Regions from separate parts of the Kitasatospora sp. NPDC094015 genome, predicted to be linked through region 4. Evidence: riboswitches for the same ligand, from Rfam matches in the RefSeq annotation. Region 4 holds a riboswitch; each other region holds the start of a gene.
The links. A riboswitch is a leader RNA that binds a small molecule or an ion and turns the genes downstream of it on or off. The one in region 4 is predicted to bind cyclic di-AMP.
Positions count from the first base shown of each region.

Region 1 (7,181 bases), on a different contig from region 4:
TTCGGGAAGTCGGGGTCCTTGGCGCCCATCAGCACCAGCGCCGGGCAGCGGACGGCGGCCGTCCAGCCGACCGGGGCCGAGTCGCCCCCGACGTACCCGCGCACGGCCTCCCGGCGGCCCGGCTCGCGCAGCATCGCGACCAGACCGGCCCGGTACGCGTCGAAGTCGGCGGGGCGGGCGGTCGGGAAGTAGAGCTTCTGCGCCGCGCCCCAGAGCGCGGGGAAGTGCAGCACGGCGCTGCCGAGCGTCCTGACCAGGGCGCGCTGGAAGGCGTTCGGCGGCAGGTTCTCGACGAAGGCGTCGATCAGCACGATCCCGGCCACCCGCTCCGGGCGGTCGCCGGCCACCTTGACCACGGTGGCGCCGGTGTAGGAGTTGCCCACCAGGACGGCGCGCTCGATGCCCAGGTGGTCGAGGAGGGCGAGCACGTCGCCGGCGATCGCGGCCGGGGAGTGGTCGGTGAAGCCGGTGGAGGACTCGCCGAGGCCGCGCAGGTCCATGGTGATCACCCGGTGGCCGGCGGCGGTGAGCAGCGGGCGCAGGTGGCGGTAGGAGGCGCGCTTGTCGAGCATGCCGGGCAGCAGGACGACGGGGTGGCCGGTGGCGGCGGTGGTGGCGCCGTCGGCCGAGTCGTCGAAGGCGATCCGGCCGCCGGCCACGGGGACGTACCGGGTGCTGATGGTGCTGTTCATCGCTGCCTCCTGGGCTCCTCGACGGGTGGCCGGCCGGTCCGGCGAGCCCCTGTAGCCATTAAGCTACGGCTAATAGCCTTAGCCGTCAAGGGGGCGCGCCGGGCCTGGGGTAGCGTGCGAGCGGATCGCAAGTCCCGAGAGCCCGTTCGAGCGGCAGGAGCCGTCGTGCCCTTCATCAACGTCAAGCAGCTGGCCGGCCGCAGCGAGGAGCAGACCGCGGAGATCGTCCGCGCGCTCACCGAGGCCTACGCGGGCGTCACCGGCGTGGACCCGGAGAAGATCTGGGTCGCGGTCGAGGAGATCCCGGCCACGCACTGGTCCATCGCCGGCGAGACCTTCGCCGAGAAGAAGGCGAAGGCCGCCGCCGACGCGCAGTAGGCGTCCGCGCCCCGGCCGGCGGGCGGGGGTCAGGCTCCCTCCACCCGGAACGGGTCGTGCTCGGCGAGCAGCTTGTCCAGCCGGGCCTGGTCCACCCGGCTGGTCAGCTCGTCCGCCTCCTGCCGGTCCCGGATCACCTTGGCCAGCGTGAAGGCCGAGGTGATCTCGTAGAGCAGGCCGACCGCGAGGAATCCCCGCATCCAGGAATTGACCGGGAGGTAGGCGATCCCGATCGCGAGGGCCGAGGTGGCGAGGGCGAAGGAGAGGACGGCCTGCGCGTAGTAGGCGGCCGTGGTTCTGGTCTGCATCTTTGCGCTCATGCCGGAAGGGTCTCCAACTCCCCTGCCGGGCACATGAGTACGGATACTCATCCGGCCGGACACCGTCCGTCACCACCGGGCCCGCCGATCCGCGCGGGCGGTCCCTGGTGTCCCGGTGGGCTGCCAAAGTCTCGGCCGAGGCGCTTGGAATCATGGGGCTCATAGGATTAACTTTCGATAACGCAGCGCGGTACGCAACGCCGTACCCAGACGGCACCGCGCGCCATCGCTCAATCCGCGGGCACGCCTTCACCGGCGGGCCCGGGGAGCCGGGGAACCACGTTCCTTGGGGTGAATCGGCCGGGCCCGAAACCCGGCCGTAGGAGACCTTCCTGCTCCGAACCCGTCAGCTAACCCGGTCGGCGAGAAGGAAGGAAAGGAGCACGCCGCAGTGGCGTCGACGCACCCGCTCCAGGCCCCGGCCGCCGGCACCCAGCTGCTCGACCACCCGGTCGACCAGCACCTCCCGGTGGACCACGGCGGCGAGGCCTCCCGGCACCGGATGCCCCGTCAGGCCCGCAGCGGAGCCCCGCTGCTCGGCGTCACCGCGATGACCGCCGCCCTCGGCGCCACCGGCTTCGCCTCCGCCGCCCAGGCCCACGCCGCCCCGGCCCCGGCCGTCTTCGCTGCCGACGCGGCCGCCGACCGGACGGACGGCTCCGCCACCGCGGCCGACCCGGGCCTGGCCCTCGCCGCCCGGATCCAGCAGCAGGCCGACGGCCAGGGCACCTCCGTCGAGGAGAGCGCCCGGCTCGCCGCCGCCCAGGAGGCCGAGGCCAAGCGCGCCGCCCAGCAGGCCGCGCCGGCTCCCGTCGCGCCGGCCCCCGCCGTCCAGGGCGGCACCGCGCCCACCCTGCCGGTCACCGGCTACACGCTCGGCGCGGCGCACCCCGGGCAGACCGGCTCGCTCTGGTCCCACCTGCACACCGGCCTCGACTTCACCGCCCCGGCCGGCACCCCGGTCGGCGCCGTGGCCGCCGGCACCGTGAGCTCGGCCGGCTGGTCGGGCGCCTACGGGTACCGGGTCATCCAGACGCTGCCGGACGGCACCGAGCTCTGGTACTGCCACCTCGCCGGGATCGCCACGACCGGCGGCGCGGTCGCCCCCGGCACCCTGCTCGGCGCGGTCGGCGCCACCGGCAACGTCACCTCCCCGCACCTGCACCTGGAGGTCCGCCCCGGCGGCGGCGCCCCGGTCGACCCGCTCGGCTGGCTCCGGGCGCACGGTCTCCAGCCCTAGAGTTCAGGACGCCGCCCCGGGGCCGAACGGCTCCGGGCCGTCGTGCCCGTCGAACGCGTCCGGCCCGTCCGGCCCGTCGTACTCCCCCTGCTCGTCCGCGTCCCGCGCGGCCAGGTACGCCTCGATCTCCTCGGTGCCCGGCTCCGGTGCCAGGTCCGGGTACTCCTCGACCAGCAGGGCCGGCAGCCCGGGTACCGTCCAGTGCCCGTACAGCTCCAGCGCCTCGACCACGACCGCCGCCTCGAACCCCTCGAAATCGCCGGCCAGCTCGGTCGGCATCGGGCGGCCGAGCGCCGTCAGTTCGGCCAGGTTCCGGTAGCTGCGCTGCATCAGGCCCTGCTCCAGCAGCAGCCGCGCGCCGTCCGTGGCCATCCCGATCATCAGCAGCCGGGTCGGCCCCCAGCCGCCGTCCCGGTCCTCCGGCTCCAGCCCCGGCACCGCCGCGTACGCCGCCAGCCGGTCCGGTTCCGGCAGCTCGCGGAAGGCGTCCAGCCAGGCCCGCACCGCGTCCAGGTCCGCGGTGTCCACGCCGTCCGCCCGCAGCAGCAGCGCGTACAGCCGGGGCCAGGTCACCAGGTCGGAGCGCCGGAGCAGCCCGCAGAGCACCTCGCCCTGCCACTCGGCCTCCTCCCGCAGCCGCGCGTACCGCTTCGCGTTCAGCCGCCGCGCGCCCCGCTGGTGCTCGATCAGCGCCAGCACCGCCGCCCCGTACCCGGCCGGGTCCCCGGCGGGCTGCACGTACAGGTACAGCCGCTCGTACAGCAGTTGCTCCAGCAGCGCCGAGGTCAGCTCGGGGAAGCCGTCGTGCATCCGGGCGCCGCTCAGCTCCAGCAGGGCCAGCACCGTCCGCAGCGCGTCCTCGGGCACCGGGGCGCCGTCGCCGCCGTCCACGGCCGCGAGCAGGTCGGCGGCCCGGGTGGGCGGGATGAGCGGCAGGTCTTCGTCGTTCACGGGCACGTTCACGGACAAACCGTAGCCGGTGGCCGCCGGCCCGGCCGCCCCGGTGCGAACGCCCGTGCGGGGGTGGGGAGAACCCCACCCCGGATCCGGCAGCGGACCGGATACCCCGCCGAACCGGACTGCGGCAGATTGGAGGACGTGAGCACGGACGACTTCAAGGGGTACGAGATGACTGCCGGCACCACCCCGTACGGCTACCGCGACACGCACCGTCCGGCGTTCTGGAAGGCGCCGTTCAGCGCCACCACCTACCGCGAGGTGGGCTTCGTGCTCACCGGACTCCCGATCGCGCTGGTCGGCTTCGTCCTCGTCGTCACGCTCTTCTCGGTCGGCCTCGCCCTCGCGGTCACCGCCGTCGGCCTGCCGGTGCTGGCCCTGCTGCTGGTCGGCGCGCGCGGGCTGGGCGCCCTGGACCGCGAGCGCACCCGCACCCTGCTGGCCACCGAGGTCACCGCCCCCGCGCCGGTGCGGCCCACCCGCCAGGGCTTCTGGGGCGCGGTCACCGCCCGGCTGGCCGACCCGGCCGGCTGGCGGGCCGCCCTCTACCAGGTGCTGATGTTCCCCTGGGCGGTCGCCAGCTTCGTGATCACCGTGGTGTTCCTGGTGGTCGGCTGGGTGGTCGCGCTCTACCCGCTCTACCACTGGGTCTTCAAGCGCTACCTGGACTGGCCGGGCTACCGGCTCTTCGAGTACACCGGCAGCAAGGGCGACTACCACACGTACTACATCACCTCGCCGCTCCAGATCGCCGGGGTCTCGCTGATCGGCATCGTCCTGGTGCTGCTCACCCCGAAGATCGTCCACGGGCTGGCCGCCGTGCACCGGCTGGCCGTGCGCGGCCTGCTCGGCGCCCGCTGACCCCGCTCGGCGCGGGCTGATCCCGCCGGGCCGGGCCCGGAGCCCTGCCCGGCGCCGTTCGGCGGCCCCCGGCGGGCGGCCAGGCCCGGCCCGTGATCGGCTGGAACGGCCCGCTCGCCCGAGCCAGGAGCCCGCCGCCATGTCCGTACTGGTCACCTCCCGCCCGCTGGACGAGTACTGCGGACTGTTCGGCCTCACCCGCGCCGAACTGGGCGCCGTCCCCGGCCCGGTGCTGGACTGCCCGGGCGGCGCCGCCGGCCTGGTCGCCGAGGCCCGCACGCTCGGCTGCCGGGCGATCGCGGCCGACCCCGGCTACGCCGTACCGCCGCGGGAACTGGCCGCCCGGGCCCGCGCCGGACGGGAGGTGATGGCCGCCGCGATCGCGGCCGACCCGGCGCGCCACCTGCCCCGGCACCTCCGGGCGGAGCGCTACCTGCGCAGCTGGGACCGGGCCCGCCGGCTGTTCGCCGCCGACGCGGCCGCCCACCCGGAGCGCTACGTGGCCGCCGCCCTCCCGCAACTCCCCTTCGCGGACGGTACTTTCGCGCTCACGCTGAGCAGCTACCTGCTGTTCGCCTACCCCGACCTGTTCGAGCCGCGGCAGCAGCTGGCCGCACTGCTCGAACTGGTCCGGGTCACCGACCCGGCCGGCGAGGTGCGGATCCACCCGCTGCACGACGGCACCGGCACCCGCTACCCGTGGCTGGACGAGCTGCGCGCCGAGCTCGGCCGGCGCCAGGTCGCCAGCGAGGTGCGGCGCTACGGGCGTCCGACCGGTCACCGGGTGCTGGTGCTGCGGGCGGCGGACCACCGCCGCCGGGCCGCCCGGACCGGCGCCGGCGCCCCCGGGCTCAGCGCGGGCCGGGAACCGAGGGATCCGGCCCGGACGGGCCCGCGGCGGGGGGATCGGCCGGCGCGGTGACCGGCGCTGCGGTGACGGGCGGCGTGGTGACCGGCGCTGCGGTGACCGGCAGCGCGGTGACGGCCGGAGCGGCCGGCAGCCGCTTCAGCAGGTCCTCCGCCACCGAGCGGCGCCGCGAGTACGGCGGCACGGTGCGGGAGTTGTTCATCTTGTAGCGCACGGCCTCGCCCAGCGCGGCGCGCTGCTCCGCGGTCAGGTCGGGCAGGTCGATCGCGGCCCGGGCCGCCAGCAGCGCCTGGAGCAGTTCGAAGGCCGACAGGTGGCGGTCGATCGCGGTCACGATCAGGTCCAGGTTGCGGGCGTCCGGGGCGCCCTGCAGCAGGGCCAGCGCCTGCACCCGCAACCCCTCCGCCCCGGTCTCGAACAGTGCCCGGACCTGCTCCGGGCCGAAACCGAGGCCGGGAGCGGCGATCACGGTCTGGTTCACCGAGTCGGCCAGGGTCTGCCGGTCGGCGTCGGAGAGCGCCCGGGCCAGCAGCAGCCGGGTGAGCAGCCAGCCGGACAGGAAGCCCACCACGGTGAAGTACACCCCGAGCGCCGCCGCGAATCCCGCCGACCCGGGGCCGCCGCCGACCACCGGGGCGAGCGCCCGGCCCAGCTCCCGCAGCCGTTCGGGGAGGGTGCCGATCTGGGTCAGCCCGGCGCCGAGCAGGATCTTGGTCAGCCAGTCGGAGACCTGCTCCAGGTTGGTGTTGGGCGCGTAACTGGCGGTCGAGGTGGCCGATGGGTCCGCCGGGTGCGCGGCCGCGCCGCTGGTCAGCAGCTTGGGCACGCCGAACAGGAACCCCAGCAGCCCGCCGGTCACCGCGAAGGTGGCCGCCACCATCAGCCCGCCGCCGAGGGTCGCCGCCCGGTGCGCGGAGGCCGCGGCGAACAGCACCAGGCCCAGCACCCCGGCGCCCAGCACCCCGCCCAGTCCGAACTTCACCGCCGGCACCGGCTCGCCACCGCGTTCCAGCTCCACCGAGTCCACCCCTCACGGCCCGTCAGGTCGCTGCGACTGTAGCGGATCGCCGTTCCGGCCGGACCGCGGCCGCGGACCGGGGCCGGGCATGCAGACGGCCCGTGGGCGCTCTCCTCGTCGCCGGGCCCCGAAGGGTCCGGCGGCCGAGGCACCGGGGATGTATCCGGTGAGCCCACGGGCCGGGTGACTGCTTGGGTCTACGCCTGCCGCCGGAGGCCGTACGGCCTCGTCCTGCGACTGGCAGGGGCGGCTCTAGCGAGCAGCCACCTCACGCATCCTGGGGGTACTCAACTCAGGATCACCTCCTTTCAGTGTGCCGCCACTGTAGGCACGCACCCGCGAGGAGGGCAACGGATTTAAGCGGGGAACGGCGAAGGCCCGGCGGACTGGGTCTGCCGGGCCTTCGTGCTACTCAGTAGCGGGGACAGGATTTGAACCTGCGACCTCTGGGTTATGAGCCCAGCGAGCTACCGAGCTGCTCCACCCCGCGTCGGTGAACCTGACAGTACGGGAGTGCGGCCCGGAAGGGAAATCCGTTCCGCCACCCGCCGTGGCCACCCGCCGTCGCCACCGGAGGAAGCGGCGGTCGGGAACGGCGAAGGCCCGGCAGACTGGGTCTGCCGGGCCTTCGTGCTACTGAGTAGCGGGGACAGGATTTGAACCTGCGACCTCTGGGTTATGAGCCCAGCGAGCTACCGAGCTGCTCCACCCCGCGTCGGTGAACCCCACCCTACGGGACCCTCAAGCGGAAGGGAAATCGGTTTCCGGGCCGGGGGCGGCCACCGGCCGGACGGGCTGCCGGGAGGCCCTGGTCCTGGCCCAGACGGCGAAGCACACCAGCGCCGCG
Region 1 covers NZ_JBEOUL010000004.1:361,034-368,214, forward strand. Annotated here, with positions in the region: gene ABT014_RS07890 (alpha/beta fold hydrolase) at 1-692, opposite strand, end outside; gene ABT014_RS07895 (tautomerase family protein) at 858-1,070, shown strand; gene ABT014_RS07900 (YiaA/YiaB family inner membrane protein) at 1,100-1,390, opposite strand; cyclic di-AMP (ydaO/yuaA leader) riboswitch at 1,625-1,769, shown strand; gene ABT014_RS07905 (M23 family metallopeptidase) at 1,782-2,630, shown strand; gene ABT014_RS07910 (hypothetical protein) at 2,634-3,593, opposite strand; gene ABT014_RS07915 (sensor domain-containing protein) at 3,729-4,448, shown strand; gene ABT014_RS07920 (hypothetical protein) at 4,588-5,370, shown strand; gene ABT014_RS07925 (hypothetical protein) at 5,300-6,334, opposite strand; tRNA gene ABT014_RS07930 (tRNA-Met) at 6,751-6,824, opposite strand; tRNA gene ABT014_RS07935 (tRNA-Met) at 6,976-7,049, opposite strand; gene ABT014_RS07940 (PrsW family intramembrane metalloprotease) at 7,076-7,181, opposite strand, start outside.
Region 1: another riboswitch for cyclic di-AMP. It lies ahead of ABT014_RS07905 (M23 family metallopeptidase); the one in region 4 lies ahead of ABT014_RS04800 (transglycosylase family protein).

Region 2 (7,181 bases), on a different contig from region 4:
GGTGGCGCCCTGCTCGGCGCCGACGAAGTAGATGACGATCAGCATCAGGATGCCGAAGAAGACGGCCCACGGGGCGATCGCCTTCAGGGAGATGGGGGCTATCGCCGGAGCGGCGGTGGGGGCGATGGGGTGAGCCATGACCGGACCTCCTGGGGGAACTCGCGTCCCGTTCGTTGGAGCAGTGGACGACGGAGTCGGGTCTGACTTTCCGGATCCGACGGGGAGTCGGGGCCGGGTACACAGTGGCGCGACCGTGCCGGGTTCCCACCGGCTTCCGTCACACCGTCGTCGATTGTCGCAGTGACGGTACCGTGGTGCGGCTGCCGGGCCAAGGGTCGTCGCAGGTGCACGGGGTGCACGCGGTGGCGCGCGGGTCGCCCGGCGAACCGGTGCGTGTACGAGCGGTGCCTGCGGGGAGCTGAGGAGGAGTCACGGATGACGGTACGGGTGATGCTGATCTCACCGGCAACCTCGACCGACCTGCGGGCGGCCCGGTTCGGCTCGGACGCCCCGCTGTCGCCGGCCGGGCTGGCGGCGGCCGGTGCCGCGGCCGCCGGCTGCCCGGGGGCGGACCGGGCCTGGGCGGCGCCGACGCGGCGCTGCGGCGGGACCGCCGACGCGCTCGGGCTCGACGCGCCGGCCGACCCCGCCCTCGCCGACCTGGACACCGGCGCCTGGCGCGGCCGCACCCTCGACGAGGTCGCCGCCGAGGACCCGGCCGCCCTCGGGCTCTGGCTGGCCGACCCGGCGGCCGCCCCGCACGGCGGCGAGTCCGTCCTCGACCTGGTCGCCCGGGTGGGGGACTGGCTGACGGAGCGACAGGGCCGCGTCCTCGCGGTGGTCGAACCCGCGGTGGTCCGCGCCGCGGTCGTGCACGCCCTCGCCCTCCCGCCCCACCTGTTCTGGCGCCTGGACGTGGCCCCGCTCACCCTCACCCGCCTCACCGGCGCCGCCGGCCGCTGGAACCTCACCTGCGGAAGCCCCTTGACGCCGCAACGCCCCACGGGCTGACACCGGGTCGGAGCAGGCCCCGTGGTCCCGGCCGAGCTGCCCGCTCGGTGCGATCCAGGAGCGGCACCCGCCGCACCGGGCGCCGTACCACTCGTCCGGGTAGCCGCGCCGGGCGATCATTGCGCGCCGGGATCGCCGCTCCACAGGCGCAGGCCCCGGGTCAGTTCGCCGACGCAGCGGGCCGCGAGGTCGGGGACGAGGGTGGTCGGGTCGTCGGTGGCGGCCCAGGTCTCGACGGCGAGGCGCATGCCGGTGTTGGCGGCCGCCGCGGCGAGGCGGATCTCCAGCGGGTCGGCGTCCGGACCGGCCAGGTCGGCGAGGACCGGGGCGAGCGCGAGTTCGGACTCGTGGTGGACCCGGTGCCAGACCGCCTGGAGCCCCGGGTCGCCGGCCATCACCCGCAGCAGCCCGCGGGTCCACTCCAGCGCCTCCGCGGGCCGGTGCTCGGTCGGCGCGAAGGCCGCGCGGGCCGAGCGTTCCAGCGCCTCGGGCGTGGCCGGTCCGGCCGGTTCGGCGGACAGCACGTCGATCCACTGGCGGACGCCGTCCGCGAGCAGCGGGGCGACCGCGTCCTCCTTGGTGCGGAAGTACCGGTAGAAGGTCCGCAGCGAGACGCCGGCCTCCCGGGCGATGTCCTCGGCGGTGGTGGCCTCGGCCCCGTCGCGGGCGAACAGCCGGGCGGCGGCGAGCGCGATCTCCTGCTGGGTGGCCGCCTTGCGCCGCTCGGTGAGCGACGGGCGCGGATCGGTGCCGGACACGGGAGGCTCCCTGGTCGCCGGGGGGGCGCGGAACTGCGGACCGGGTCAGTTTACGGCAGCGGAGGCCGAGGTGGCTCGTCGTGCGTAGGTGGCACGACGTGCCATTCGGGCGTACCGTGCAGAGGAAAGCACTCGCACCACCCCGTAGGGAGACCACCATGAACCGCTTCGAAGGCCGCCGCGTCCTGATCACCGGCGCCGGCTCCGGCTCCGGCATCGGACAGGCCACCGCCCGCCGGATCCTGGCCGAGGGTGGCGCCGTCGTCGCCGCCGACGTGGTCGAGCAGGGCCTCGCCGCCACCCGCGCGCTGGCCGAGGCCGACGGCACCGCCGACCGGCTGGTCACCGCCGTGCTCGACATCGCGGACGAGGAGGCGGTACGCGCCGGGGTCGCCGACGCGGTCGCCACCCTCGGTGGCCTGGACGCGCTGGTCAACGCGGCCGGCATCCTGCGCTCCTCGCACACCGCGCAGACCACCCTGGAGTTCTGGAACCGCCTCCTGGCCGTCAACCTCACCGGCACCTTCCTGGTCACCCGCGAGGCGCTGCCCGCCCTGCTGGCCACCGGCCGGGGCGTGGTGGTCAACTTCAGCTCCACCTCCGCGACCTTCGCGCACCCGTACATGGCGGCGTACGCGGCCACCAAGGGCGGCATCCAGTCCTTCACCCACGCGATCGCGATCGAGTACGCGAAGCAGGGGCTGCGCGCGGTGTGCGTCGCCCCCGGGTCGATCGCCAGCGGGATGACCAGCAACCCCGGTCTGCCGGCCGACGCCGATCTGTCGCTGCTCGGCAAGCTCGCGCCCGCACTCGGCCAGGGCTTCGCCGGCCCGGAGACGGTGGCCGGCGTGATCGCGATGCTGGCCTCGGACGACGGCGCCTTCGTCACCGGCACCGAGCTCCGGATCGACGGCGGCACCCACGCCTGAGCGCCCGCAGCCCGGCCGGCCGGGAAGCCCGCCCCCGCCGGGAGCCCCCCGGGAAGCCCGCCCGGCCCCGGGGCGGGCGGCCCGAACGGGTGACCGCACCCGCACCGCCCGCTCGGCCTCCCGGGAGCCGCCCAGGGCCGGACCGATGATGGGACCGACTGATGATCGTTCAGCGGTACGGAGGTCGGGCCCATGCGGGTACGTGCAGTCCAGCTCGGGCGTATCGCCTTCGGCCTGCTGGCGGCGGTGGCGCTGGGCGTCCAGGGGTATCACGCGGTCGGTGAGGGGTCGCCGCTCACCGACTTCTTCAGCTACTTCACCGTCCTCAGCAACCTCCTCGCCCTGCTGGTGCTGATCACCGGCGGTGTGCTCGGCCTGCGCGGCCGCCCGGGCGTGCCGGACGAGATCCGCGGCGCCGTGGTGCTCTACCTGGCCATCACCGGACTGATCTACGGCCTGCTGCTGTCCGGCTACGGTCTCGGCCTGCTGCTGCCGTGGGTGAACGACATCGTCCACCGGGTGATGCCGGTGGTCCTGCTCGCCGACTGGCTGCTGGTGCCGCCGGCCGCCCGGCTCGGCCGCACCACGGTGCTGAAGTGGCTGGTGTTCCCGCTCGTGTACCTGGTGTACACGCTGATCCGCGGGTCGCTGGTGCGGTGGTACCCGTACCCGTTCGTCGACCCGGGGCTGCCGGGCGGCTACGGCCGGGTGGCCGGCGCCTGCACGCTGCTGCTGGCGCTGTTCGTGGCGGTGGCCGCCGCGCTGGTCTGGCTCGGCAACCGGTTCCGCGCCCGCCGCACCCCCCGGGGTCGGCACGCCAGGAGCACGCCCGAGCCGGCCGGCGACCCCGGCTGAGCCGGCCGACCGATCGCACCCCCCCGCACCCCCCCGTACCGGCGCGAACCGAGGGAGCACCACCGCATGGGGCTGACCAGCCACAAGGTGCTGGCGATCGCCGTCCTGGCGGCCCTGCTGGTGGCCGCCGCGACGGTGCGCGGCTGGCCCCGGCTGGCCGCCCCCGGCCCGCGCGCGGTGGCCGGGCGGATCGCGGCGCTGCTGGCCACCCAGCTGGCGCTGCTGCTCGCGCTCGGGCTGGCCGCGAACGACTGGTTCTCCTTCTACGGCAGCTGGGACGACCTGCTCGGCACCGCGCCGGGCGGACCGGTCACGGTGACCACCGGAGCCCCGGGCGACGGGCTGCGGGTGCTCGGCCGCGAGCCGGTGCGCGGCGGCGGCGCGGTCGGCCGGGAGCCCGCCGCCTCCGGCGAGATCCAGGCGGTACGGATCACCGGCCCGCGCTCGGGGCTGAGCACCGACGGGTACGTCTACCTGCCGCCGCAGTACTTCCGGCCCGAGTACGCCGGCCGCCGCTTCCCCGCCGTCCTGGTGATGACGGGCTTCCCCGGGGACGCCCGGAACCTGATCACCCGGCTGAACTACCCCGGCGCGGCGCTGCGGCTCAACCTGGCCGGGCGGATGCCGCCCACCGTGCTGGTGCTGCTGCGGCCGTCCCCCGCGATGCCCGCCGACACCGAGTGCGAGGACGCCCCGGGCGGGGCCCGGGCCGAGACCTACCTGGCCCGCGACGTGCCGGCCGCGGTCGCGGCCGGCTTCCGGATCTCGCCCGACCCGCGCTCCTGGGCGGTGATGGGCAACTCGACCGGCGGCTACTGCGCGCTGAAGCTCGCCATGCGCCACCCCGAGGTCTTCCCGAGCGCCGTCGCGCTCTCCGGCTACTACCGGGCCGCCGAGGACGCCACCACCGGCGACCTGTTCGGCGGCAGCCCGCGCCGCCGGGAGGAGGCCGACCTGCTGTGGCGGCTGGGGCACCTGCCGCCGCCCGGCATCGCGGTGCTGCTGGCCGGGGCCGAACGCGGTGACGGCGACTACCTCGCGGACACCCGGGCGTTCGCCGCCGCGGTGCGGGCCCCGATGTCGCTGGCCACCGCCACGGTGCCGGAGGGCGGCCACAACTTCCGGACCTGGGGACTGCTGCTGCCGGCCGCGCTGGAGTGGCTGGCCGGGCGCCTGCGGGTCAGCTGAGCGGCCGGAGCTTCCCGGTGTGCAGCTCGCCGAACCGGCCACCCTCGCCCTCGTACGTCCAGAAGACGCGGACGGTCAGCGCGTTCAGGTCCATCACGTGGCTCACGGTGATGCCGCTCTGCTCCGTCCAGCTGACGAAGTAGACCTGCGGGCCCACCTCGGCGACGTGCAGCCGCACGTCCTCCCACTGCCCGGCCGACTCGCCGAGGCCCTCCCAGCGCAGCCGCGTCCCGTCGGCGGAGTAGGAGTTGCGGAAGGAGGCGCCGTTGTCGACGTCGAACAGGTAGGTACGTCCGGCGAAGCCAGGCAGGGGCGCGGTCATCTCAGGGGTGATCCTCTGATCGGTCGGCGGCGGGTGCGGCCGGGCCCCGGCCGCACCCCAAACCTAGCGGACGCGCGGTCGCCGCAGACCGGTCCGCCGGTGAACCGCTGCCCTACGGAGAGTTCCCGGCGGGCGCCGGTGTGAGGGACGTCTCGTTGTCCGTGTGCGATCCGTCTGCCTAGCCTGCACGGGATGCCCGGCTGGGCAGACCCGCCGTCGGGACGCCTAGTCCTGTCCACCCGAGGGCGGTCACTCGAGCACCGTCATGGACAGGAGCGGGGGAACCAGGTACGTGCCGTGCCCCGCTCCGCCCAGGAGCGGTCCGCGCGGCTTGGGGTGAAGCCGCACCACAGGCGGCCGGGCAGCCTCGTGCCCGAACCCGACAGCTCACCTCGCAGGCGTCGCAGAGGAAATCCCCCATGCGACTTTCCCCCACCCCCGCCCGCCTCGGCCTGCTCGCGGGCGCCACCGTGCTGGCCGGCATCCCGCTGGTCGGCCAGGCCCAGGCGGCCGGCCCCACGGTCACCCAGGACCGCCTCGGCCCGACGGCGATGGCCGCCGGCACCGCCGCCAAGGCCGGCCTCACGCTGCACTCCTCCGGCTGCTTCACCGCCAAGACCGTCGGCGTCGGCGTCCGCGACGCGGCCGGCCACAACCTCGACTTCCCGGGCAACGCGGCCAACGTGCAGATCTGCCCGGGCGGCACCACCTTCACCAGCGCCGCCCGCACCCTGCCGGCCGGCACCTACACCGAGTTCGGCTTCTGGCAGGACTCCGCGAACGCCTGGCACAACCTGCCCGCGCAGACCCTGACGGTGGCCGCGGCCGGCACCGGCACGCCGACCCCGGCTCCCACCCCGACGCCCACGCCGACGCCCACGCCGACCCCGACGCCGACCCCCACCCCCGGCACCGGCGCGCCGGTCGCGGGCAAGGCGCTGACCTGGTCGGACGAGTTCGACAGCCTGTCCAAGACCCGCTGGACCACCGACCGCAGCAGCTCCTACCGCTACGGCACCCACAACCCGGACGACAACAAGCTGGACTGGCTGAGCCCGAGCGGCGTCAGCGTCTCCGGCGGGCAGGCCACCTTCACCGCCAAGCCGGGCGCCAACAAGCTGGAGAACGGCAAGCAGGCCTGGGACACCGGCCTGCTCACCACCGAGTACTCCGCCGAGGGCTTCCAGGTGAAGACCGGCGACTACGCCGAGACCCGGGTCAAGCTGCCCGCCGGCACCGGCGCCTGGCCGGCGCTGTGGACCTGGAAGAACGGCAACGGGGAGATCGACTCCTTCGAGTACCACCCCGACAACCCGAACCTGCTGGAGCTGACCAACCACGTCAAGTCCGGCTCCAAGTACGTCACCGACGCGAACGCGATCGGCAAGGACAAGTGGGTCACCATCGGCACCTACTACGGCGCCGACTCGGTCGACTGGTACGTCAACGGCACCAAGGTCTTCTCCGACAACACCGGGGTCGGCACCAACTGGTCCGCGTACCTGATCCTCAACCTGTCGCTGAGCGCCGGCCAGTACCACCCCGCGCCCACCGGCACCGCGCCGATCACCTTCGCCGCGGACTACGTCCGGGTCTACCGCTGACCCTCACGCCGGCACGCTCAGCGTGAACGGCGTGCCGTCGTCCGCCGGGTGGCGGTCGTCGGCGCCGGACACCAGCAGGTGCCCCTCGGCCCGTGTGCCGGGGGGCACCTCGCGTGCCACCCGGACCGGCGCCAGGACGGTCGCGCTGCGCCCGGCGCCCAGGCCTGCGGGGAAGGTGCACCGCAGCAGGTGCCCGGCGCCGGAGGTGGTGCAGGAGTCGGGGAAGAACGGCCCCTCGAAGGTGAACCCGGCCGGCAGCTCGGCCAGCACGGTGAAGCCCGCGGCGGTCCGGTCCGGCCCGCCGTTGGCGACGAAGCCGTGCAGGGTGGTGGTGCCGCCCGGCGCGGCCGGGTCCGGGTCCAGCCGGACCACCCGCAGGTCCGAGCCGCCGGGGGCGGCCCCGACCGCCGGGCCGGCCGCTCCGCCGACCGCCAGCAGCGCCGCCGCCACCGCACCCGCCGTCCGCGCCGCCGCGCGCGCCGTCACCCGCCTGGCCACCTCGGACCTCCCACCG
Region 2 covers NZ_JBEOUL010000001.1:173,637-180,817, reverse strand. Annotated here, with positions in the region: gene ABT014_RS00810 (CbtB domain-containing protein) at 1-138, opposite strand, end outside; gene ABT014_RS00805 (histidine phosphatase family protein) at 436-1,011, shown strand; gene ABT014_RS00800 (TetR/AcrR family transcriptional regulator) at 1,128-1,769, opposite strand; gene ABT014_RS00795 (SDR family NAD(P)-dependent oxidoreductase) at 1,928-2,698, shown strand; gene ABT014_RS00790 (Pr6Pr family membrane protein) at 2,891-3,553, shown strand; gene ABT014_RS00785 (alpha/beta hydrolase) at 3,620-4,741, shown strand; gene ABT014_RS00780 (phenolic acid decarboxylase) at 4,734-5,063, opposite strand; cyclic di-AMP (ydaO/yuaA leader) riboswitch at 5,312-5,479, shown strand; gene ABT014_RS00775 (glycoside hydrolase family 16 protein) at 5,483-6,667, shown strand; gene ABT014_RS00770 (hypothetical protein) at 6,671-7,153, opposite strand.
Region 2: another riboswitch for cyclic di-AMP. It lies ahead of ABT014_RS00775 (glycoside hydrolase family 16 protein); the one in region 4 lies ahead of ABT014_RS04800 (transglycosylase family protein).

Region 3 (7,181 bases), on a different contig from region 4:
CGACGACTCGATTCCGGACTCCGGGCCGCCGACCGCCGCCCGCCCGGCCGACCCGCGGGATTCCTGATGCTCACCCACCCCGGCAGACCCGAGCACGTCCTGTTCACCGCCGCCGACCTGGAGCCGCCCGCCGCCGCGCTGCCGCCGCACGCCCGCCGGCACGCGGACGCGCTGCGCGGCGTGCTCGGCTGGGCCCGGACGTACCTCACCGCGCCGCACCCGGAACTCGGCCGCACCGGCCCGGTCTGCCCGTTCGTCGGCGCCTCGCTGCGCGACGGGCGGTTCCACCTGGCCGTGCGGCCGGGGCTCCCCGCGGACCGTGGGGAGGTGGCGGAGGCGGTCGCGGTGTACCGGGACTGGTTCCTGCGGCTGGCGCCGCCCGGCGCGCCCCGGGCGCAGTTCACCACCGTCCTGATCGTCTTCCCGGACCTCCCGACCGCCGAGGCGCCGGCCCTGATCGACCGCACCCAGCTGGAGCTGAAGGGCGAGTTCGTCGAGTCGGGCCTGATGCTCGGCCAGTTCCACGACCTGCCGCCGGACCAACCCGGCCTGTGGAACCCGGACTTCCGGCCGCTGCGCAGCCCGCTCCCGATGCTGGTGATCCGCCACATGGTGGCCACCGACCTCCCCTTCCTGCTCGCCGACCCGCGCCACCACGCCGCCTACCGCCGCCTCTTCGGCGGCCGCGAACCGGACCCCCGCCACCGGGTGCCGTCCTGACCCGGCACCCGGTGGCGGGGGTGCCCGGTCAGGTGGCGATGCCGCAGTACTGCTGCTGCTTGCCGATCACCCGGTAGACGCAGTCGGCGGTCTCCACCAGGCGCAGCACCGCCTCGCGGTTGCGGCTGGTCTCGCGGCCGATCACCTCGTCGGGCGGGTAGAAGCCGCTGCTGCCGTTGGGGCCCGGGTACATCTCGAAGGTGTACGCGAAGACGTGGTGCGCGCCCCACAGCCAGTCGTCGATGGCGCCGTCGGTGATGTACAGGTCGCTGGACTGCTCGGGGGTGTAGCCGTTGGTGCCGGCCATGCTGCGGCCCAGGGTGGCGAAGGTGTTGTACTCGTCGGCCGTCATCCCGGTGGTGGTGTTGGCGGTGGTCCAGCCGAACGGCCACAGCACCAGCTGGCTGTAGGTGTGGAAGTCGATCGCGGCGGTGATCTGCTGCTTGCCGCCGACCACCCGGCTGCGCACGAAGTCGGCGACCACCTTGGTCTCCTTGGCCGACTCCGGGGCGCTGCCCCGGTAGGTCTCGCTGGAGGCGGAGCCGGAGGAGCCGCCGCAGCAGCCCCACTTGAAGTTCCAGTTCCGGTTCAGGTCGGTGCCGGCGCTGCTGGTGCCGGAGTTGGGCTGCCGGTCCTTGCGCCAGCTGCGGTAGCGGCCGGTGGCGATGTCGTACTCGCCGCCGTCCGGGTTGAGGTCCGGCACCACCCAGATCTCGCGGCTGTTGACGGCGCCCGCGATCCGGCTGTCGGTGGCGTACTTGTCGCCGAACTCGTGCAGCAGGTAGAGCGCCATCTCGACGGTGAGGTGCTCGCGGGCGTGCTGGTGGGCGGTGAACAGCACCTCCGGCTCGTTCTCGTCGGTGCCGACGTTGTCGCTGATCTTGACGGCGACGATCGCCCGGCCCTCGTACGAGGTGCCGATCACCCGCTTGCTCATGATGTCGGGGTGGGCGGCGACCACGGCGTCGATGTCGGCGGTCGCCTCGGCGTAGGTGTGGTAGCCGGAGTCGGCGGACGGGAAGTCGGTGACCGCGCCCGGGGCCTGCTGCGCGGAGTCCGGCGTGCCGTCCTGCGGTCCGGGCAGCGGGGTGGGCGCCCAGCCGAGCGCGCGCAGCCGGGCGGCCTCGGCCGGGTCGGCGGTGACCACCACCGAGTCGGTGCGGACCGCGTCCACCGAGGCGCCGGTGGCGGCGATCGCGGTGCGCTCGGCCACGGTGGCCGGGCCCTGGACGAGGTACTGCCGGGCGCCGTCGGCCGGGACGGCGGCGGAGCCGGGGCCGGCCGGACGGGCGGCGGCCTGGGGGCTGAGGGGGGATGCGAGGGCGAGAGCCAGCAGCACGGCGGTGGCCGCGGCGGGCATCCCTCGGCGGGGCAGTCGCATGACTGTCCTCCAGTGGGGGTCCGTAGGGGGACGGAACGGGGGAGGAACTGCGGCGCGCGCCAGCATGATGGTGCGTCAATGTCATGCTTACGTCAAGACTGCCCCAAGGGCGAGCCGGATGGGCCGTCGGGTGGACCTGCGCCCACGATCACGGTCGGGAGGTCGTTCAGAGCGCCGGGGTGCCACGCTCCCAGAGTTCCTCGGCGTGGTCGGTGAAGCGGGACCACATCCCGCCTTCGCCCGTGCCCCGCAGGTGCAGGAGGGGGGAATCGTGTCCGACCAGCCGCGCCAGGTGCGGAGTCACCAGGGCGTTGTCGTCGAACCGGAAGACGGACAGACCCACGTGGTTCATCGCGTCCTCGGGAGTGCTGAACCGGGCCTCCAGGCCCTCCACGGGAGCGAGCCGCCTCAGCTGCTCCAGGGTGATCCGGATGCGGGTGGAGACGGTGAGTGCCACGTCCTCGACGGCCTCGCGCTGATGGGTGACAGCGCCGTCCGGGTCACCCAGGAGGAACCGGACCCGGCAACCCGCTGCTGCCTTGCGGCGGAGTGTCTCGACCAGGTTCGGCTGTTCGAGCCACAGGAAGTAGTTCGTGTATCCGGCGAACAGCAGATCGCGCCTCGCGCCCGCGATCAGCTCGCCCCACACGGACGACGGACAGGCCGAGCGGTACGGGTAACTGCGGACGATCTCCCGGTCCGGACCGGTCTTCAGGACATCGCTGACTGCTTTCGGCCACAGCACAGGTGCTTCAACTCCCAACGCCTTGGCGGCATCCTCCCGGTTCCTCGCACGGGGGATCAGATCATCGTCCGACAACCGTCGTTCGACCGGCAACGACCCCGCGGTGTCGCGACCGGCTCCGGCACCTGCGCGGGGTCCTCAGTTGGTCGGGCCGAGGGTCCAGTAGACCAGGGAGAGGGTGGCCATCGAGACGAGGGTGGAGGTGAGTACCGAGTCGCGGGCCAGGGTGGTGCTGAGGCCGTACTCGCGGGCGTAGACGAAGGCGTTCTGGGCGGTGGGCAGGGCGGAGCAGAGCACCACCGCGAGCAGTTGCGGCCGGGGCAGGTGGAGCAGCAGGACGCCGACGGCGAGTGCGGCCAGGGGCTGGACCAGGGTCTTGAGCAGGACCGTGACGCCGACCTCCGCGCGGCGCCCGGCGGTGGTGGGGTCGCGGTGGCCGTGCAGCGACATGCCGAGCGTGACCAGGGCGGTCGGTACGGCGGCCGCGCCGAGCAGTTCGCCGGGGCGGGCGAGGGCGGTGGGCAGGGTCCAGCCGGCGGCGGAGAGCAGCGCGCCCAGGGCGGAGGCCAGGATGATCGGGTTGCGCAGCGGCAGCATCGCCAGCGCGAGCAGCCGGCCGCCGTGGGCGCCCCGCGCGGTGCCCACGTCCAGCAGCGCGAGGATCACCGGGGAGACCAGCAGCACCTGGAACAGCAGGATCTGCGCGACGAACGAGGCGTCACCGAGCACCTGGAGGGCCACCGGGATGCCCAGGTTGGCCGAGTTGACGTACCCGGCGGCCATGCCGCTGATCGCCTGGTCGGCCGGCCGGCGGTCGAACAGCCGGCGTGCGGCCAGCGCGCCCAGTCCGGTGGCGAGCACCGTGCCGGCGGCGAAGGCCAGCATCGCGCCGGTGGCGAAGGTGTCCAGCCGGGCCCCGGCGAGCATCGTGAACAGCGCGGCGGGCATGGCCACGTGGAAGACGAACCGGCCGAGCACCGCCTCCGCCTGCGGGCCGAGCAGCCCGGTGCGGGCGACCAGGTACCCGACCGCGGTGAGCACCCAGATCGGCGTGAAGCCGGTGAGCAGGTGCTGCATGGAACCTCGGGTGCTGATCGTCCGGTACGGGCCGCCGGCGGCAGTCTGCCAGGGCCGCCCGTCACGCTTCCGGGCGGGGCCGGTGCCGGCCCCGCCCGGAAGTCCGGACGGCTCAGGGGAGGGTGAGCACCTGGCCGGGGTGGATCAGGTCCGGGTTGCCGCCGACCGTCGGGGAGTTGTTGTCGTACAGGTGCTGCCAGCCGCCCAGGGTCAGGCTGTTGGAGATGGTGGAGAGGGTGTCGCCGGGGGCCACCGTGTAGGTGGTGGCGGGCGCCGGGGTGGTGGCGGCGACCGGGGTCGTGGCGGCCGGGTCGGGCGTGGCGGCCGTCGTCGGGGCGGGGGTGGTGGCGGGGTCGACCGGCAGGCCGGTGGTCGGCGCGGTGGTGCCGGTGGCGCCCGGCACGGGCAGGTCGCCGGTGGTCGGGGTGCCGGACGGCGAGGGGCTGACCGGCGTGCCGGGGACGGTCGCGGTCGGGTCCGGGGTGGTGACCGGCGTGGTGGCCGTCGGGTCGCCGGTGGGCTGGCCGGTCGGCGTGCCCGGCAGCGTGCTCGGCTGGCCGGACGGCTGGGTGCCGGGCCGGCCGGCGGGCTGGTCCTGGCCGGCCGGCGGGACCGGGGCGGTGGTGCCGTTGCCCTCGGTCGGGACGGAGGGCTGCGAGGTCAGGTACGGCAGCGGGAACTGCGGGACCACGCCGCCGTCGCCGCGGACCGGTGCCGAGGTGCTCGGGGCCGGCGTGGGCTCGGGCGTGCTGGTGGGCGCCGGGGTCTGCGCGGCCGGCAGGCCGGCGGCCGGGCCGCAGGTGGGCCACAGGCTCGGGCCGTGCCCGGCGAGCAGTCGCTCCGCGACGGTGATCTGCTCCTGCGGGGTGGCGTGGTCGGGCTGCGCCGCGAACTCGTCGCCGCCGTACGCCACCCAGGTCCGCAGGGTGAGCCCGAGGCCGCCGTAGCGCCCGGTGCCCGGGTCGACCGTCCAGTTCCCGCCCGTCTCGCACTGCGCGACCGCCTGCCAGGTGTCCGGCGTGGCGGCGTGCGCCCCGGTCGCGGTCAGCAGCGGCAGGGCCAGCCCGACCCCCGCCACACCGGCGGCCGCGACGGCGCGATCGGTCTGGGTGGGACGACGGTGACGACCGGAGCCCGAAAAGACCATCAGATATCCCTCTCCGCACGCCTGCGAGGTGAGCTGTCGGGTTCGGACCGGGAGGTGGCCCGGCCGCGCGCTGCGCGGCTTCACCCCAAGCCGAGGGGGATCGGCGAAAGAACCTGGGTCCCCCGCCCCTGCCCAGGGTCTTTCGGTCGTCCCGGTCACGCGGTGGGCAGGGTTGGGCGTGCCGTGTCACCGGGAGTCCGCAGCAGCGGACTGAACCGGAGATTAGAGGGATCAACGCCTCAATAACAAGCCTGCATACTGAGCATCACACAATCATCACGAATTACTTGTGCCTTGGTGGCCGAGACCCTCCTGACCTGCGCTCGCGGGCGTGCCGGAAGCACCCCGGGGCGGCACCGGAGGTTCGCCGTCGCACCGTCCACCAGGGGCGACCGGCAGGGTGCGGACCGGCGCCGACCGGCGTGACGCAGGCCACGGTGCGGCCGGCCCCCGGCGGGCCCCGCGGCTGAACCCGGCGACCGGGCGCAGCCGTAGGACGGGTTGACGTGTCGCTGCGCCCGGTCGGCAGGACCGGCCGGGGTGGGGCGGCGGCCCGTGCTGGTCCATCGAATCCGGTCCACCGAATCCCGGAGAACTCCGTCCCGCCTCCCGGGACCTGAAGGAGATGCGTACATGAAGCAGGTCCGATCCGCTGTCGTCGTGGGCTGCGCGGTCGCCGCGCTCGCCGCGGCGGGCTCCGGCACCGCGTTCGCCTGGCACCCGAGCGACGCCGCGCTGACCGTCGGCTGCCGGACCGACGAGACCCACGTCCAGGTCGTGCTCGGCAACAACTACAAGGCCAAGGGCGACTACACCTTCGCCCGCCAGGGCAGCGACGAGAAGTACACCGGCACCGTGGACGCCCACGGCACCGTCAAGCTGACCGTCGGCTACACCGGCAAGGGCGACACCTGGCGCTACACGCTGGCGGACACCCACGTCGACAAGAAGATCGCCGACGTGCCGCTCTGCACCCCGCCGTCCACCCCGCCGAGCCCGTCGGTGCCGCCGAGCGGCAGGCCCACCCCGCCGCCGAGCGGCACCCCGTCGCCCAGCGCGTCCGTCCCGGCCGCCTCGCCGTCCACGCCGACCTCCGGCACGCCGACCCCGAGCGGGTCCGCCACGCCCGACAAGCCGAAGCTGGCCGAGACCGGCGGCGGCAGCAACGGCGGTCTGATCGCGGCCGTCGGCGGCGGCGCGGTGCTGGTCGGCGTCGGGGTGCTGGTCGCCGCCCGGCGCAAGGGCCGGCACGGCAACTGAGCGGACGACCCGGACGGGCCGTCGGGACGTGGCGAACCGCCGCGACCCGGCGGCCCGTACTCCTGGACGGGCGCGGTCGTGCGCCCGGACCGCAAGCCCAGGAGGACACCCATGCTGCGATTCGACGGCCCGTGGCGGATCACCGTGGTCGGCAAGGACGCCGACTTCGAACAGCGGGCGGTGGTGCGGACGCCGTACGGCAGCCAGGTGGTGGCGGGCCGGGTCGGGGAGTTCCTCGACGTCCGGGAGGACTCCTGGGAGCTGGTCCTGGAGCACCTCTACCCGGGCCTCGGCTGGCGGCCGGACGTGAAGGTGGTGCCCGGACCGCTCTCCTCGCACGGCGGCCGGCGCAGCCGGGTGGTGCACGCCAAGGACGTCCGGTGGCCGCAGCACCCGCACGACACCAGTGTCCGCAACTTCGTGGTCCGCCTGGAGGCGCTCGGCACCGAGGCGCCCCGCCGCGCTCCCCAGGACGCACCCGTCACGGCCGCCGCCCCGACCACCCGCACCAGCTCCGACCCCGACCTCGGCCCGATCCCGGCGCCCACCCGCCGCAGCACGGAGACGCGTGGCACGGAGACCGGCCGCAGCACGGGTACCACCGGCACCGCGGGCTCCTGGGGGTAGGCGGGAGTCGCCCTCGGTCAGGCAGTGAGATCGATGAGCCGGACCGGCTCGTCCTTCCAGCGGCCCGGGTCGACGGTGGCGATCAGGGCGCCGTCCGGCCGTTCGGGGGTGGGTGTCGCCGCGTACCGGCAGTGGTCCCGTCCCCAGGTGGTCCCTGCCGCGACCGCCAGGGCGGCGGCGAGGTCGAGTTCGAGGACGATGACGGCGGGCAGCGCGGCGAGGTG
Region 3 covers NZ_JBEOUL010000009.1:222,975-230,155, forward strand. Annotated here, with positions in the region: gene ABT014_RS14735 (non-ribosomal peptide synthetase/MFS transporter) at 1-67, shown strand, start outside; gene ABT014_RS14740 (DUF6875 domain-containing protein) at 67-720, shown strand; gene ABT014_RS14745 (M14 family metallopeptidase) at 749-2,101, opposite strand; gene ABT014_RS14750 (XRE family transcriptional regulator) at 2,268-2,846, opposite strand; gene ABT014_RS14755 (AEC family transporter) at 2,985-3,923, opposite strand; gene ABT014_RS14760 (transglycosylase family protein) at 4,036-5,070, opposite strand; cyclic di-AMP (ydaO/yuaA leader) riboswitch at 5,075-5,228, opposite strand; gene ABT014_RS14765 (LPXTG cell wall anchor domain-containing protein) at 5,704-6,330, shown strand; gene ABT014_RS14770 (hypothetical protein) at 6,442-6,957, shown strand; gene ABT014_RS14775 (hypothetical protein) at 6,975-7,181, opposite strand, start outside.
Region 3: another riboswitch for cyclic di-AMP. It lies ahead of ABT014_RS14760 (transglycosylase family protein); the one in region 4 lies ahead of ABT014_RS04800 (transglycosylase family protein).

Region 4 (7,181 bases):
CCGACCCGCTGTGGCTGCAGGGCCTGACCGACGCCGTGCCGGGCTGGAGCGTCCCGGTGATCGTGGTGTTCGGCCTGGTGGGCACCCTCCCGCAGGGCGGCCTGTGCCTGTACGCGGCCGGGCTGTCCGTCAACTCGCTGTTCTGGCGCACCTCGCGGGCCACCGCGACGCTCGTGGTCGCGGTGCCCTCGATCCTGGCGCTCTACCTCGGCGCGGTGGTGTACGACGCGATGGACTCGATGTCCGCGTTCGTCTCGCTGGTGCTCACCGCGGTCGCGCCGTGGGCCGCCGTGCTGATCGCCGGGTACCTGCTGCACCGGGGCCGGTACCACCCGGCGGAGCTCGCGCCGGCCGACGCGCCGGCCGGCCGGTACTGGTACACCCGGGGGCTCAACCCCCGGGCGGTGGCGGCCTTCCTGGTCGGGGCCGTGCTCGGCGTGCTGTGGGTCAACAACCCGCTGTACGTCGGCCCGCTGGCCGAACTGACCGCGGGCGTGGACCTCAGCCTGCCGGTCTCCTTCGGGGCGGCGGCGCTCGTCTACACCCTGCTGTGCCTGCTCCGGCCGGAGCAGCGCCGCACGGACGGTGCGCCGGGCGCCCTCCCCGCCGGGCTCAGGCCGGCGGACCCGCCAGTGCCGGCCCCGAGGTCAGTGGAGCCGGCGCCCGGCGCTGGGCCGGTACGACCTCGCTGATCGCCTCGCCGACCAGCGCGAGCAGCTCGGCCAGCGGGTCGAGGTGGTCGGGCAGGTCGGCGAGCGCGACGATCCGCTCGCCGCCCGGCCCGGCCACCGCGAACAGGTCGATCGGACCGATGTGCTTGCGGGCGGTCTCCACCAGCGCGGCCACGTCGCTGGGCTGGCGGACGTCCGCGCTCACCCCGACCACCGGGCAGCCCGGCCGGTCCAGCTCGGTGGCCAGGTCCTCGGCCACCCCCGGGTGGAGATCCGCGATCAGGAGTCCGGCCGCGCCCGCGGCGCTGAACCGGCGGGCCAGGTCGGACCCCGATCCCCCGCCCAGCACCGCGATGACCACCACTGCCCCGGCTACTCGCATGGCCTGCTCCTCCTTCAGAGCGAAACCCCGTGGACCGCACCGCACAGCCGCCCACCGATGATTGTCGGAGGATCGTAGGCACGCAGCGACCCTCCGCAACAGGGATTACCCCTCAGGTGACCAGACTCACGCCCGCGCAGGCAAAGGTTACGGTCATGACATGCCGGAATCCGTCGAGTCCACCCAGCCGCAGCTCTTCACGTGGGAGTTCGCCGCCGATCCCTACCCCGCGTACGCCTGGCTGCGCGAGCACGCCCCCGTGCACCGCACCACGCTCCCCAGCGGGGTGGACGCCTGGCTGGTCACCCGGTACGCCGACGCCCGGCAGGCGCTGGCCGACGGCCGGCTCTCCAAGAACCCGGCGCACCACAGCGAGCAGGCGCACCGCAGCGGCCGGGTCGGCATCCCGGGGGAGCGCCAGGCCGACCTGATGACCCACCTGCTCAACATCGACCCGCCGGACCACACCCGGCTGCGCCGGCTGGTCTCCAAGGCCTTCACCCCGCGCCGGGTCGCCGAGTTCGAGCCCAGGGTGCAGCAGCTCACCGACCGGCTGATCGACGGCTTCGCGGCCCGCGGCTCGGCCGACCTGATCCACGAGTTCGCCTTCCCGCTCCCCATCTACGCGATCTGCGACCTGCTCGGCGTGCCCGCCGAGGACCAGGACGACTTCCGGGACTGGGCCGGCATGATGATCCGGCACGGCGGCGGCCCGCGCGGCGGGGTGGCCCGGGCGGTCAAGAAGATGCGCACGTACCTGCTGGAGCTGATCCACCGCAAGCGCGCCGACCTCGGCGACGACCTGATCTCCGGGCTGATCCGGGCCAGCGACCACGGCGAGCACCTGACCGAGAACGAGGCCGCCGCGATGGCCTTCATCCTGCTCTTCGCCGGCTTCGAGACCACCGTCAACCTGATCGGCAACGGCCTGTACGCGCTGCTCGGCCACCCCGAGCAGCGGGCCCTGCTCCAGGAGTCGGTCCACCGCGGCGAGCGCGCCCTGCTGGCCACCGCGGTGGAGGAGCTGCTGCGCTACGACGGGCCGGTGGAGCTGGCCACCTGGCGCTTCGCCACCCGGCCGCTGACCATCGGCGGGGTGGACATCCCGGTGGGCGACCCGGTGCTGGTGGTGCTGGCCGCGGCCGACCGCGACCCGGCCCGGTTCGCCGCCGAGAACACCCTCGACCTCGCCCGCCGGGACAACCCGCACCTCGGCTTCGGCCACGGCATCCACTACTGCATCGGCGCCCCGCTGGCCCGGCTGGAGGGGCAGCTCGCGATCGCCACCCTGCTCACCCGGCTGCCGGACCTCTCGCTCGCCGCGGACCCGGCCGAGCTGCGCTGGCGCGGCGGTCTGATCATGCGGGGTCTGCGCGAACTGCCGGTGGCCTTCACCCCGCGTCCCTGATCACCCGCCCGGACGCCCGGGGCCCGTTCTGACGGCGTGTCGAACGTGCGTGTCGCGCCGCCGTCCGAAACGTCATCAACCTGGACATACCTAGACGGTTGGTGAACGATCTGGCGATGTTCGTAATTTCCTCGTGATACCCACGATATGAGCTTGTGATTGACCGACAGATCTGCCTAACCTCCGTGCAGCCCGCAGCCGTGGGCCCCGGACCCGGTACGCCGAATCCTGTCCGCCGTGCCCGGGAAACCGACCAGACCAAGGACAGGGGCGGGGGACCCAGGTTTGTTGCCGTCCCCGACGGCTCGGGGTGAAGCCGCCGGCGGGCACAGGTCCTCCCTGTGACCCGCCGAGCGGCCGGGCCACCTCCCGGTCCGAACCCGACAGCTCACCTCGCAGGCGTTCGGAGAGGGAACCACATGCTCTTCACCGGTACGGTCTGTCACCGCCGCTGGACCCGGGCCGAGCAGGCCATCGTCGCCGGCGTCGCCGGCGCCGGGCTGGCGCTGCCGCTGCTCACCGCCGGCGTCGCCGCCGCCGCGCCCGTCTCCACCTGGGAGAAGGTCGCCCAGTGCGAGAGCGGCGGGAACTGGGGCATCAACACCGGGAACGGCTTCTACGGCGGCCTGCAGTTCACCCCCAGCACCTGGCGCTCCTTCGGCGGCACCCAGTACGCGGGCCAGGCCCACCAGGCCACCAAGGCGCAGCAGATCACCGTCGCCGAGCGGGTGCTGGCCGCACAGGGCCCGGGCGCCTGGCCGGTCTGCTCGCTCAGAGCCGGCCTCGCCAAGGGCGGTTCACCGGCCCGGGTGGACGCCGACGGTCCCGGTCGGGACGAGGCGCCGGGCCGCTCCGGCGCGAACGGCTCGAACGGCGGGAACAGCGCGAACGGCTCGCGCGGACCGCGCGACGCCGAGGCGCAGGCCGCCCCCGAGCCGGCCGCCGCGCCGTCGGGCGAGGGCTCGTACACCGTCTCGCCGGGGGACACCCTGTCGGCGATCGCCGAGGCGCAGCGCGTCGAGGGCGGGTGGGAGCGGCTCTACCAGGCCAACCGCTCGGTGGTCGGCACCGACCCGGACCTGATCGAGCCGGGCCAGGTGCTCCACCTCGGCTGATCCGGCGGCCCGCGCGCCGGGCCGGTCCGGCGGCCGCCCCCGGGACCGGCCTGGTTTGCGGGCATTCAGGTGAACTACCGGCGAGTAGCCGGGTCACACGGTGAGACGGAGCCGAGGTCTGCGCGGCCGGGCAGCCGGGTGCGGTTAGGCTCTGGTCGTAACGACAACACATCCCGCTTCCGCAAGGAGATGCCTCGTGCCGTCCATTGATGTCGTCGTAGCCCGTGAGATTCTCGACTCGCGCGGTAACCCCACGGTCGAGGTCGAGGTCGGGCTCGACGACGGCAGCACGGGCCGTGCCGCCGTCCCGTCCGGCGCCTCCACCGGTGCCTTCGAGGCCCTCGAGCTGCGCGACGGCGACAAGAACCGCTACTTCGGCAAGGGCGTCGAGAAGGCCGTACTGGCCGTCATCGAGCAGATCGGCCCGGAGCTGGTCGGCTACGACGCCACCGAGCAGCGCCTGATCGACCAGGCCATGCTCGACCTGGACGCCACCCCGGACAAGTCCTCGCTGGGCGCCAACGCGATCCTCGGCGTCTCCCTCGCCGTCGCGCACGCCGCCTCCGAGGCCTCCGACCTGCCGCTGTTCCGCTACCTCGGCGGTCCCAACGCGCACGTGCTGCCCGTCCCGATGATGAACATCCTCAACGGCGGCTCGCACGCGGACTCCAACGTGGACATCCAGGAGTTCATGATCGCTCCGATCGGTGCGGAGTCCTTCTCCGAGGCCGTCCGCTGGGGCGTCGAGGTCTACCACACGCTCAAGGGCGTGCTGAAGGAGCGCGGCCTGTCCACCGGCCTCGGCGACGAGGGCGGTTTCGCGCCGAACCTGGACTCCAACCGCGAGGCGCTCGACCTCATCACCGAGGCGATCAAGAAGGCCGGCTACACCCCGGGCAAGGACGTCGCCCTGGCCCTGGACGTCGCCGCCTCCGAGTTCCACCAGGACGGCACCTACCAGTTCGAGGGCAAGGCGATCTCCTCCGCCGAGCTCATCGACTACTACGCCGAGCTGGTCGCCGCCTACCCGCTGGTCTCCATCGAGGACCCGCTGGACGAGTCGGACTGGGACGGCTGGAAGGCCATGACCGAGCGCCTCGGCGACAAGGTCCAGCTGGTCGGTGACGACCTGTTCGTCACCAACCCGGAGCGCCTGCGCCGCGGCATCGAGTCCGGCACCGCCAACGCGCTGCTGGTCAAGGTCAACCAGATCGGCTCGCTGACCGAGACCCTGGACGCCGTCGAGCTGGCCCAGCGCAACGGCTACCGCTGCATGATGTCGCACCGCTCGGGCGAGACCGAGGACGTCACCATCGCCGACCTCGCCGTCGCCACCAACTGCGGCCAGATCAAGACCGGCGCCCCGGCCCGCTCCGAGCGCGTCGCCAAGTACAACCAGCTGCTGCGCATCGAGGAGATCCTCGACGACGCCGCCGAGTACGCGGGCCGCGGGGCGTTCCCCCGCTTCCGCGCCGCCGAGTGAGCAGCCGCTAGGCAGCTGAGCGACAAGACCGGCTGACACACGGCCGGTGCACCTGGGCCCCGGTCCTCACCCCGTAGGGTGGGGGCCGGGGCACCAGTGTTCGCAGGAGGGGTACGAGATGGCCAGGTGGAGGATTCCGGGGCTGGCGGCACGGCCGCGGTTCACCAGCCGGGCCACCGTCCTCGTGCTCGTCCTGTGCTCGCTGGTGGCGATACTCGCCTACCCCGCGCGGCAGTTCATCGCGCAGCGCGCCGAGCTCGCCGAGCAGCGGGCCCGCGCCGAGCAGGTCCGCCAGCAGGTCGACCAGCTCACCCGCGACCGGGCCCGCTGGCAGGACCCGGAGTACGTGAAGGCGCAGGCCCGCGAACGGCTGCACTACGCGCTGCCGGGCGAGACGCCGTTCGTGTCGGTGGACCCGTCGCCCTCGGCGACCGTCAGGTCGTCCTCGACCGGTGCGGCGCCCGCCGCCCAGACGCAGGCCGGCAAGCCGTGGTACGCCGGTTTCTGGGAGTCGGTCGACCTGGCCGACGCCGCCCCGCCGCCGGCCGCGCCCGTCGCCGAAGCACACCCCCTCACCCCCGCCCCTCACTGAAGACAGACCGCTGATGACCACTGAGCACACCCCCGTCGCCGACTCCGACGTCGCCGCCATCGCGGCCCAGCTCGGCCGCGTTCCGCGCGGCCTGCGCGGGGTCGCCCACCGCTGCCCGTGCGGCAACCCGGACGTCGTGGAGACCGCGCCCCGGCTGCCGGACGGCACGCCGTTCCCGACCCTGTACTACCTGACCTGCCCCAAGGCGGCCTCGCTGATCGGCACCCTGGAGGCGGACGGGGTGATGAAGGACCAGACGGCGCGGCTGGCCGAGGACCCGGAGCTGGCCGCCGACTACCGCACGGCGCACGAGGACTACATCGCGCGCCGGGACGCCATCGAGGTGCTGGAGGGCTTCCCGAGCGCGGGCGGCATGCCGGACCGGGTGAAGTGCCTGCACGTGCTGGTCGGCCACTCGCTGGCGGCCGGCCCCGGCGTCAACCCGCTGGGCGACGAGGCGATCGGCATGCTGGAGGACTGGTGGGCCAAGGGCCCCTGCGTCTCCCCGGCCGAGGTCGAGGCGAGCGCCGCCCGGGTCGCCGAGCAGCGGGCGGCCGCGCAGGACGACGAGGCCGTGATCGCGGCCAAGGAGCAGAAGGCCGCCGAGCGTGCCGCCAAGCGCGCCCGGGCCGAGCAGGAGGACCAGTGACGCTCAGCAGGGTCGCCGCCATCGACTGCGGCACCAACTCCATCCGGCTGCTGATCGCGGACCTCGACCCCGCGACCGGTGCGATCACCGACCTGGACCGCCGGATGGTGATCAACCGGCTCGGCCAGGGCGTGGACAGCACCGGCCGGCTGGCCCCCGAGGCGCTGGAGCGCACCTTCGCGGCCTGCCGCGAGTACGCGGCCCTGATCACCGGGCACGGCGTCACCCCGGACCGGATCCGGCTGACCGCCACCAGCGCCTCCCGGGACGCCGAGAACGCCGAGGAGTTCACCAAGGGCGTCCGGGAGATCCTGGGCGTCGAGCCGGAGGTGATCACCGGCGAGGAGGAGGCGCACCTGTCCTTCCTGGGCGCCACCAAGGAGCTCGCCGGCTCCGACCTGCCCGCCCCCTACCTGGTCTTCGACCTGGGCGGCGGCTCCACCGAGTTCGTGCTGGGCGCCGAGGACGTGCAGGCGGCCCGCTCGGTGAACATCGGCTGCGTCCGGATGACCGAGCGGCACTTCGCCCCCGCCGAGCTGCCGACGCTCGGTCAGATCTCCCGGGCCAAGGCGGACATCAAGGCAGCGCTGGACCAGGCCGCCGAGAGCGTCCCGCTGGACGCCGCCGCCACCCTGGTCGGCGTCGCCGGCACCGTCACCACGGTGGCCGGCATCGTGCTGGAGCTGCCCGAGTACGACTCCGCGCGGATCCACCACAGCCGGCTCACCCTGGACCAGGTGCGCGAGGTGACCGGCCGGCTGCTCAGCTCCACCCACGCCGAGCGCGCCGCGATCCCGGTGATGCACCCGGGCCGGGTGGACGTGATCGCGGCCGGCGCCCTGGTGCTGCTGGAGATCATGGAGCGCACCGGCGCCGCGGAG
Region 4 covers NZ_JBEOUL010000003.1:106,906-114,086, reverse strand. Annotated here, with positions in the region: gene ABT014_RS04815 (purine-cytosine permease family protein) at 1-692, shown strand, start outside; gene ABT014_RS04810 (SDR family NAD(P)-dependent oxidoreductase) at 613-1,053, opposite strand; gene ABT014_RS04805 (cytochrome P450 family protein) at 1,214-2,461, shown strand; cyclic di-AMP (ydaO/yuaA leader) riboswitch at 2,685-2,879, shown strand; partial or broken gene ABT014_RS04800 (transglycosylase family protein) at 2,881-3,570, shown strand; gene eno (phosphopyruvate hydratase) at 3,773-5,059, shown strand; gene ABT014_RS04790 (FtsB family cell division protein) at 5,178-5,651, shown strand; gene ABT014_RS04785 (DUF501 domain-containing protein) at 5,665-6,300, shown strand; gene ABT014_RS04780 (Ppx/GppA phosphatase family protein) at 6,297-7,181, shown strand, end outside.